2 regions of the Bradyrhizobium sp. Leo114 genome follow, and region 2 is predicted to be linked to the other one. Evidence: predicted binding sites of a transcription regulator. Region 2 holds the regulator's gene; the other holds the start of a gene.

Region 1 (5,119 bases), on a different contig from region 2:
CCGGGTCTGCTGGATGCCGACCTGGGTCTGGCCGCTGGCATCGACGGCCTGCGTCGGCGCATTGGCGCCCTGCCATCCAGCCGCCGCCTGCAGGCCGCCCGGCGCCAGCCCATTCGGCACAGCGACCTGCGGCAGCGTCGCGGAGCGCTGCGCGGCCTGCGCCGCGCTGCGCGCCGCGTCCTGCACCGCCTGCATCGCCTGGATGGCGCGCGTGGCCCGCGCCAGCGCATCCTGGCTTTGCTTGGCGACCGTCGCCGCGTCCTGCGCCGCCGACTGCGATGCAGCCATCGCCGCCGCCGATGGTGTCGGTGCCTGTCCGCCTAATGGACGTGCCACCACTGCAGTATTGGCCAGGAACAGCGCCACCACGCTGACGCCGGTTCGCAGCGCCGCGTGACGGGCATGGCGGCGCATGGCACCGTTAGCGGTCGAGGGTGAACGGGCGGACATCGGGCGGCTCCTTCAGACGACGGTACGCCCCTGACGCTGCAGCCGGAAGTCGCCGCCGCCTCGGGGGTCAAGAGAGGTCTCACCGCTAAGACCGAATCCCGAGTGGCCGTTGACTACGCTTTCGGAAGATTTTTTTGAGAAATTTTTTACCCGTCCCGTCCGAATCAGCTCAGCAGCACGATTCCACCCGGCAACCGCTGCAGTTTTGCGCCGAACGCGCGCCCCAATCCCAGCAGCGCCTCATTCATCTGACCGATACGAAAGCGACCGCTGAGCTGTTTCTGGCCCAAGGCCGCGTTCATCAAGATGATGCGGCCGGGTCGATATCGATTGATTTCTTCCACGGCTTCGACGAGCGGCGTGCCGCGGAATTCGACGATGCCGCGCTGCCACTCCGAGGCTAGCTGCGGATCAACTGCGGCAATCTCGCTCAGTCCCGCAAGGTCATAGCGCACGCGCTGGCCAGGTCGCAGGGCCACAACGTCGGCTCCACGTTCGATCCGCACCGCGCCGTCGAAACAGGTCACGCTGACCGGGGACCGCTCGCCGCTTGCGGTGTAGCGGACATCGAACCGGCCGGATTCGGCGATCGTCCTGCCGTGCGCCGCCAGGACCACGAGCGATCGCGCCGGGCGCATCGATGTTGCAAACGATGCCTCGCCGGAGATCAACTCGATGCGATCTTCGATTCCTTCCGCAGGACGGACGGCCAGGCTCGTCTGCGTGTTCAGGCCGATCGCCACGTCGCCGGCGAATGTGACATGGCGTTGCTCGCCGGTGCCCGTGCGGTAATCCGAATTCAGTTCGGACAGTGACGGCCAAAATCCGAACGGCGGGTTGAACACGCCGTAGATCGATACCGCGGCAAGAGCCGCGACGCCGCCGCTCAATACCGCGCGACGGCTCATCCTGCGGCGCCGTCCCAGCGCATCGAGCCTGGCTAGGAAGCTTTCATCCGGACCCGACAGAGCATGGCCGGCGACACCAGCCGTACGCCATAGGCGCTTCGCCTCCAAAAAGGCGGCTTCATGCAGAGGACTGCGCGCGCGCCAGAGTTCCAGCGCCGCCACGTCCTTCGGAGTCATCTCTCCGGATGTGAGCTTCTGCAGCCAGTCGACCGCTTCCCGCTCCACCGGATCCAGACCTGGATGTACGTTACTCATCTCGATGCTGCACCTTTCGCGGATTCTACCGTGAGAATGCCGGCGACGATTGCAGGAATTCTTGCCTCTAAGACGATTCTCGGCGACCGAAAGTGCACGCTCAACCCTTCGATTCCTTATAGCGCGCCAGACAATGTTCGAGTGCCAACCGGAGTTCTTTCGCAACGAGCTGCCGGGAGATGCCGAGCCGGTCGGCGATTTCCTGGCGGGGAACATTGCCGAGCCGGGCCGCCAGAAAGATCACCCGGCGCCGCTCGGGGAGTTCGTTGACGATCGCCTCGAACGCCTCCAGGTCAGACCGCGCCAACATGGTTTGCTCAGGCGTCGGCGCATGATCGGGCAGCTCAAGCAGGCTTTCGATCTCGATCGCCGATATGCGTTGACGCCGCTCCATCCGGCGGCGATCCTCTGCCACGTTCAGCGCGATCCGGAAGAGATAGCTGCGCGGGCTTTGTACGGCGCCAATCGATTCCGCGCGCGACAGGCGCAACCATGTATCCTGCATCGCATCGCCGGCGAGATCGGCCGAGCCGAGGCGTTGAGTCAAACGCGCCTTGAGGTCGTCATAGCGATCGACAAACAGCCGGCGGATGATCGTCAAGGCGGTCTCGGTCATGGCCGGGTCCCAGCCGATCGGAGGTTGGAATCGGCCTTGCCGCACCCCTGCGCCACGCCGGGTCCTTGCGGCACAATCAAGATCAAGACCGGCTGCAGAAAGCCCGCCGGCGGTGGCTCGTCGAAGCGCACGCTGCGCAAGGTTGCATCAATCCGGTCATCAGCGTCAGGCTTGCCGGTGGACCCGATACGTTGGGATCTCTGGACGGTGCCGTCTGGCGCGATCCAGAACACAGTGGCGAAGCGATAGCTGCCGGGACGCGCGCCGCCCGATCGGCAAAGAGCATCCGCAATGCTCGCCTGAATCTGTCCATAGTAACGCCGATGTTCTGGCGATCGTGTTTGCTGCGCCGCCTGCTGAGTGGCGAGTGGCTCCGGCAACAGCACGAAAGTCGTCTCGGCCACGAACTCGGCAGCCAAACCGGTGCCAGACAACAGCTTTCGGAGCGCCTCGTCCGGTGCAAACACGCCCTGGACATCGCCGGAGAGGCGGCCGGCCGCAAGGCTCGTGTCGTAGAGGGCGTCGCGTCCGGTCGCATCGACATAGCGATTGAGCGCGGCGGCGAGTGGTTGCGAGGGGATATTGAATTCGATCGGCGCATTCGCTGGCCTGGTCTGAGCCGCGGCCACGTCGATACCCGCAGCCATGCCCGCGACGGCCAATGCGCATGCCCAAGCTGCCAGCCGCCTATTGGCCGACGTAACGACAACACGGTTGGCGCGATCCGGTCTGAGTTCGGCTAGGGCCGATCGAAGCATCACCACTGTCCCCGCCCACGCAGATCAGGACAGCCGTTCCAGCTTCCCAGCGCTACGACCTGCCCGCCGACGGTCCAAATTGCGCGTCAGCGCACATCCCAAGCCAACGCGCGGCGGACGCTAGTGACGTAATATTACGGTTTGACGACAGCCATAGCCCCTAATCCGCCTCGACGATCCAGCCCAGACACGCGGGTGCCCGCCTCAGTCGCTCACGCGAGATTCGCGAGTGGCAATTCGGTGGTCGACTTGATCTGCTCCATCGTGAACATCGATGAGACGTCGTGCAGGTCAATCTTTGCGATCAATCGCTGGTAGAGATCGTCATAGGCGCGAATGTCAGACACGACGGCTCGGATCAAATAATCGACGTCGCCGCTCAAGCGATAGAAATCCACGACCTCTGGAAAGCTCGTGACGATTTTCCGGAATTTCTGCGCCCATTCCGCATTGTGCTGGTTGGTCTTGACCGCGATGAAGACGCTGACGCCAAGGTTCAGCTTTTCCGCGTCCAACAGCGCCACCCGGCGTTTGATGTAGCCGGAGCTCTCAAGCTTCTGGATCCGCCGCCAGCAGGGCGTCGAACTCAACCCGACCCGCTCGGCAATCTCCTGCATTGAGAGGCTGCTATTCACCTGCAGCGTCGCCAAGATCTTGCGGTCGAAGTCGTCGAGCATGCAAACCTCCAAATCCAGGAGGGGAAAGAATATTTTGGTTGTCATGAACCTTGTTTGAAGAACGTTATTGTCATACACACGCCACGGCTAGCATGAACTTTCATCAAGCGCTGTACAATCTCGCGGCAGCGTGTAACCTCCCTGCCACGAGCCAGGCCCCTCATGGAAAATCTGCTGATGAAAAGCCCGCCAGGCGAGGCATCGGACGGCTAAAGCGGCCAATCCTTGCCTGTTCCGGCGGCAGTGCGGCTTACAGCCGCTGGCCGCCGCTGGCGTCGATCTGTTGGCCAGTGACCCAGCCAGAATCGTCGGACGCCAGGAACGCGACGACTTTGGCGATATCGGCCGGCTGGCCGACGCGCCCAAGCGCAATCGAATTGGCAACTTCGCGGCTGGCGACAGGGTCGCGCGCATTCGCGTTCATGTCGGTCGCAGTGGCGCCCGGCATCACGGAGTTCACCGTGATTTGCCGCCCCCCGAGATGAACAGCGAGCAGGCGGCTCAACGCCTCCAGGCCCGCTTTTGTCGGCGCATAGCCCGCCATGGCGGGATAAGCGGCGCGCGATCCCATCGACGAAATGTTGATGATGCGGCCACCATCGCGCAAGTGGGGCAGCAGAGCCTTGATCAGAAAGAACGGCGATTTGAGGTTGGTCTCCAACAGAAGCTCAAAGTCTTCTTCCGTGATCTCCTCGATCGTCGCACGCTTGCCGGCACCAGCATTGTTGACGAGGACATCGAACGCCGTCTTGCCGTATCGCTCGGTTAGTTCCGCGGTGAACTTTGCGGCAAGAGCTACAGCACCGCCACGCGCCGACAGATCGGCCTGCAGTGCAAACGCAGCTCCACCGGCAGCGACAATCTCGTCGACGGTAGCGAGCGCGGCACCCTCGGCAGAGTGATAATGAACTGCAACGATCGCACCGTCCCCGGCGAGCCTGAGTGCGATCGCCTGCCCGATGCCGCGGCTGGCGCCGGTGACCAATGCAATCTTGCCTGCCAGCGCGCTCACACCGACCAGCCTTTCGCCGCCTCGAGCTGGCGGGCGCGATCAATCAGCGATTTGCGGTCGATCTTGTTGGTGCCGGCCCATGGCAATTCATTGACGAATTCGATGCGGCGCGGATGTTGATAGGCCGGTCCATTGGCGATCGTGAATTTCCGGATATCGTCCACGGTCGGCTTGGCGTCGGCGCGGGTGACGATGAAGGCGACCGGGACCTGACTGCGCTCCTCGTCCGGCAGCGGCACCACCACCGCCTGCTGCACCTGCGGATGACGCTCCAGCAACTTCTCGACCTCGCCGGGATAGACGTTCTCGCCCGAGCAGACGAACATGTCGTCGGCACGGCCGACGAAATAGTAGAAGCCGTTCTCGTCGCGACGCATCACGTCGCCGCTGTAATACCAGCCGTCGGTGATCGCCTTCGCCGTCTGCTGCGGCAGGTTGTGATA
Region 2 (5,119 bases):
CGGCATCCGCCTTTACGAGAAGATCTCGAAATCTGAAATGGACGGCCGCGTCGAGAAAGCGCTGCGCGGCGGCGCGCTGTGGAACGAGGTCAAGGACAAGCTCAACGCCTCCGGCCTGAGCCTCTCCGGCGGCCAGCAGCAGCGCCTCTGCATCGCCCGCACGGTTGCGGTGCGGCCCGAAGTTATCCTGTTCGACGAGCCCTGCTCGGCGCTCGATCCGATCTCGACCGCCAAGGTCGAGGAGCTGATCCAGGAATTGTCGGAGGACTACACGATCGCGATCGTCACGCATAACATGCAGCAGGCGGCGCGCGTCTCCGACAAGACCGCGTTCATGTATCTGGGCGAACTGATCGAGTTCGACGACACCAGCAAGATCTTCACCTCGCCGAGCGATCGACGCACCCAGGACTACATCACCGGCCGGTTTGGTTGAGGAGGGACATCATGGCTTCTGAACATACCGCCAAGGCATTCGACAGCGATCTTCAGGAACTGACCCGTCTGGTCGCAGAGATGGGCGGGCTGGTCGAACGGATGATCACCGAATCCGTCGATGCGCTGATCCGCCGCGACGTCGCGCTCGGCAAGCGTGTCGTCGCTTCCGACATCGAGATCGACAGCCTGCAGCGCGTGATCGAGGAGCGCGCCGTGCTGACGATCGCCCGCCGCCAGCCGATGGCTGTCGACCTGCGCGAGATCGTCGGCGCGATGCGGGTGGCGACCGACCTCGAGCGGATCGGCGACCTCGCCAAGAACATGGGCAAGCGCGTCGCCGCGCTGGAGAACGACTTCCAGCCGCTGAAGCTGATCCGCGGCCTGGAGCACATGACCGACCTCGTGCTGTCGCAGGTCAAGTCCGTGCTCGACGCCTATGCCGCGCACGATCTGCCGGCGGCGATGAACGTCTGGAAGAGCGACGAGGAGGTGGACGCGATCTGCACCTCGCTGTTCCGCGAGCTCCTCACCTACATGATGGAAGATCCGCGCAACATCTCGTTCTGCATCCACCTGATGTTCTGCGCCAAGAATATCGAGCGGATCGGCGACCACGCCACCAACATCGCGGAAACGGTCTTCTACATGATCGAGGGTCAGCAGATCACCGACAAGCGGCCGAAGGGGGATATGACGACGTTCGCCACGACCGTTCCGGGCAACTAGAGCAACATCCGGAAAGTCGACGCCGGCTTTCAGCCAAGATCCTGCTCAAACATCAAAGGAAGAGTGGGATGACGATTCAAGCAGAGAGTCATCCCGCTATAGGAGAAGCCAAGCCGATGAGCGCACGCATTCTGGTGGTCGAAGACGAAGAAGCGCTGACGACGCTGTTGCGCTACAATCTCGATGCAGAAGGCTATGATGTCGAAACGGTCGCCCGTGGAGACGATGCGGACACAAGGCTCAAGGAACGTATTCCCGACCTTGTCGTGCTCGACTGGATGCTGCCGGGACTCTCCGGCATCGAGCTGTGCCGCCGTCTGCGGGCGCGGCCGGAGACCAAGCAGCTCCCGATCATCATGCTGACCGCGCGCGGCGAGGAAAGCGAGCGCGTGAGGGGGCTGGCGACCGGTGCCGACGACTACATCGTCAAGCCGTTCTCGGTGCCTGAACTGCTCGCGCGGGTGAAGGGCCTGTTGCGCCGGGCAAGCCCGGAGCGGCTCGCCACCGTGCTCACCTATGGCGACATCGAACTCGACCGCGAGAAGCGCCGCGTCGCGCGCTCGGGCCGCCCGATCGATCTCGGCCCGACCGAATATCGCCTGCTGGAGTTCTTCCTGGAGCATCCCGGCCGCGTGTTCAGCCGCGAGCAGCTGCTCGACAGCGTTTGGGGCCGCGACATCTATATCGACGAGCGCACCGTCGACGTTCACATCGGCCGCCTGCGCAAATTGCTCAATCCCGGCCGCGAGCAGGACCCGATCCGTACCGTCCGCGGCGCGGGCTACGCGCTCGATGATCGCTTCGCGAAGGCCGAGCAGTCGTAAACCGGCGACCTCAATCCGTAGCCCGGGTGCAGCGAAGCGTAACCCCGGGGAAATTTGGACCCGCCGATACAGCGTTCCCGGGTTGCGCTGCGCTCCACCCAGGCTACGATCTGTCGTCGGCTTACTTGCCTTGTGACGGCTTGACCGTCGGACGGCGGCGGTCAGCCGCCGGCTGGTAGGCGATGCGGGAGTGGTGCGCGCAATAGGGCAGGCCGGGAAGCGCCTTGCCGCCGCAGAAGAAGAATTCCGGGCTCGAGGGATCGCCGACCGGCCAGTGGCAGGTGGCCTCGTTCAATTCGAGCAGCGACAGCCGCTGGCTCATCGGCACCACATTGTCGTAGGCGATAGGGTCCGCTTCCACCTCCACCTCGAAGGCGTGGGCGAGCGCGGTGTTGCCGCGGGAGACCGGACGCGCCACGCGCATCATCGGCTGTGCGGGACGCGCCTTGCGCTGCCGCGGCGCGGCTGCAGCAGGACTCTTGGCGCGGCCCGAGAGGCCGAGCCGGTGCACCTTGCCGATCACCGCATTGCGGGTCACGTTGCCCAGTTCCGCAGCGATCTGGCTGGCCGAGAGGCCACCTTCCCAGAGCTTTTTCAACTGCTCGACGCGTTCGTCGGACCAGGTCAATACCGTCATCGCATCTTTCCCTTCGCGTTGCGCCGGCCGATCCTGGGACAGCGCTGCGATGCCTAATCTCAAAAATCCCTGCGGGCAGAATCCCTTAAGGCTCGCCGGGCACGAAAACCGCACCCGAACGTGTACGCCGCACACAAAGGACTCTAAGGGATCAAAACTGCCGCACGAGATGTCGTACCCGACAGGCTAGACGCTACAATATGGCGTGACTCTGGCGCAAGAGTCCGCGCCTATGCGTCCACATGTTCCGACATTTAGGGATTGCAATCGGGCTTTTCCACCACACCGGAAAACTGCGGATTACCGGCACTTTGCAGCGCAGCCTGGCGGCTTCGTGGCGATTGACAGCACCCGCCGCGCGCATAGAATGCCTTCACGTGCCGCCCTGCAAAGGCGGCACGTTTTGTTTTCGCTGGATGAGCTCCAGCCGCGTGTCTGCATCGCTGCACGCCGCCGGGGCTTGTCTGAAAGGCTTGTCTGAACCCTTCAGTGATCGCCATGACCGACCGCGCCACGTCGCATCTGCTTCCCGTTTTTGCCAGGGCCGATCTCGGCTTCGAACGCGGCGAAGGCTGTTGGCTGATCTCGACCAAAGGCGAGCGTTATCTCGACTTCACCTCCGGCGTCGCGGTGAACGCGCTCGGCCATGCCCATCCGCATCTGGTGAAGGCGCTGCAGGAACAGGCGACGAAGCTCTGGCACATGTCGAACCTGTTCAAGAGCCCGGACGGCGAGAAGCTTGCCGCGCGGCTGTGCGAGCAGAGTTTTGCGGACTTGGTGTTCTTCTGCAATTCCGGCGCGGAAGCGATGGAGGGCGTGATCAAGGTCGTGCGTCACTATCACTTCTCGAAGGGGCATCCGGAGCGCTACCGCATCATCACCTTCGAAGGCGCCTTCCATGGCCGCACGCTCGCGACACTCGCCGCGACCGGCGCCGCTAAATATCTCGAGGGCTTCGGCGCGCCGATGGACGGCTTTGATCAGGTGCCGCATGGCGATATCGAAGCGGTGAAACGCGCGATCGGTCCAGAGACCGCAGGCATCCTGATCGAGCCGGTGCAGGGCGAAGGCGGCGTGCGCTCCGCGCCGCCGGCCTTCTTCAAGGCGCTGCGCCAGCTCTGCGACGAGCATGGCCTATTGCTCGCGTTCGACGAGGTGCAGACCGGCATGGGCCGCACCGGCGATCTCTTCGCCTACAAGCGCATCGGGGTCACCCCTGACGTGATGTCGCTGGCCAAGGCGCTCGGCGGCGGCTTTCCGATCGGCGCCTTCCTTGCGACCGCGGAAGCTGCGTCCGGCATGACGCCGGGTTCGCATGGCTCGACCTTCGGCGGCAATCCGCTCGCGGTCGCGGCCGCCGGCGCCGTGCTCGATGTGATGCTGAAGCCCGGCTTCTTCGATCACGTGCAGAAGATGTCGCTCCTGCTCAAGCAGAAGCTCGCCTCCGCGGTTGACCGCTATCCGTCCATTCTCGCCGACGTGCGCGGCGAGGGGCTTCTGATCGGCGTCAAGGCCGTGGTGCCCTCGGGCGACCTCGTCAACGCCCTGCGCGAGCAGAAGCTGCTCACAGTCGGCGCCGGCGATAATGTGGTGCGATTCCTCGCGCCGCTGATCGTCAGCGAGGCCGAGATCGAGCACGCCATCGGTTGTCTGGAGCGCGCCTGCACCGCGCTCTCAAGCGGACCGTCGAAGAAGGCAGCGGGATGATGAGCAAGGCGCCCCGTCACTTCCTCGACATCAACGAAATGTCGCTCAACGAGCTGCGCGCCATGCTGGCCGCCGGCGCCGCCATGAAGGCGAGACTGAAGGCGCATGAGCGGGCCACGAAGCCGCTCGAAGGCAAGACGCTGGCGATGATCTTCGAGCGTCCTTCGACCCGCACGCGAGTGTCGTTCGACGTCGGCATGCGCCAGCTTGGCGGTGAATCGATCATGCTCACCGGCGCCGAGATGCAGCTCGGCCGTGGCGAGACCATCGCCGACACTGCGCGCGTGCTGTCGCGCTATGTCGATGCGATCATGATCCGCATCCTCAACCACGATGCGCTCTTGGAGCTCGCCGCGCATGCCACCGTCCCCGTGATCAACGGGCTGACGCGCCGCTCGCATCCCTGCCAGGTGATGGCCGACCTGATGACGTTCGAGGAGCGTCGCGGTTCGATCGAGGGCAAGACCGTGGCGTGGACCGGTGACGACAACAACGTGCTGGCGTCATGGGCGCATGCCGCCGAGCGTTTCAAGTTCGCCCTCAATATCGCGACGCCGCCGCAGCTCGCGCCGAACAAGGCGATGCGCGACTGGATCAAGGCGACCCAGGCGCCGATCGTGCTCGGCAACGACCCAGAGGAGGCCGTGCGCGGCGCCGACTGCGTCGTCACCGACACCTGGGTGTCGATGGGCGACAAGGACGGCGAGCACCGGCACAATCTGCTCCGACCCTATCAGGTCAATGCCAAGCTGATGTCGCTGGCGAAGCCCGATGCTTTGTTCATGCA

Evidence for each region. Region 2 encodes PhoB, which activates phosphate uptake and scavenging genes when phosphate is short. Its sites were predicted from a motif close to TGTCATNNANCTGTCAT; they were not measured.
Region 1: the regulator PhoB is predicted to act here: its motif matches at 3,121-3,137, upstream of ACZIRK_RS09600 (STN domain-containing protein).

The regions. Positions count from the first base shown of each region.
Region 1 is NZ_JBUYEN020000006.1:141,868-146,986, reverse strand. Features, by position in the region: gene ACZIRK_RS09615 (filamentous haemagglutinin family protein) at 1-450, opposite strand, end outside; gene ACZIRK_RS09610 (FecR family protein) at 615-1,613, opposite strand; gene ACZIRK_RS09605 (RNA polymerase sigma factor) at 1,714-2,229, opposite strand; gene ACZIRK_RS09600 (STN domain-containing protein) at 2,226-2,876, opposite strand; gene ACZIRK_RS09595 (Lrp/AsnC family transcriptional regulator) at 3,200-3,664, opposite strand; gene ACZIRK_RS09590 (SDR family NAD(P)-dependent oxidoreductase) at 3,915-4,676, opposite strand; gene ACZIRK_RS09585 (class I adenylate-forming enzyme family protein) at 4,673-5,119, opposite strand, start outside.
Region 2 is NZ_JBUYEN020000003.1:51,624-56,742, reverse strand. Features, by position in the region: gene pstB (phosphate ABC transporter ATP-binding protein PstB) at 1-436, shown strand, start outside; gene phoU (phosphate signaling complex protein PhoU) at 448-1,164, shown strand; gene phoB (phosphate regulon transcriptional regulator PhoB) at 1,281-1,988, shown strand; gene ACZIRK_RS04530 (GcrA family cell cycle regulator) at 2,110-2,625, opposite strand; gene ACZIRK_RS04525 (aspartate aminotransferase family protein) at 3,124-4,332, shown strand; gene argF (ornithine carbamoyltransferase) at 4,332-5,119, shown strand, end outside.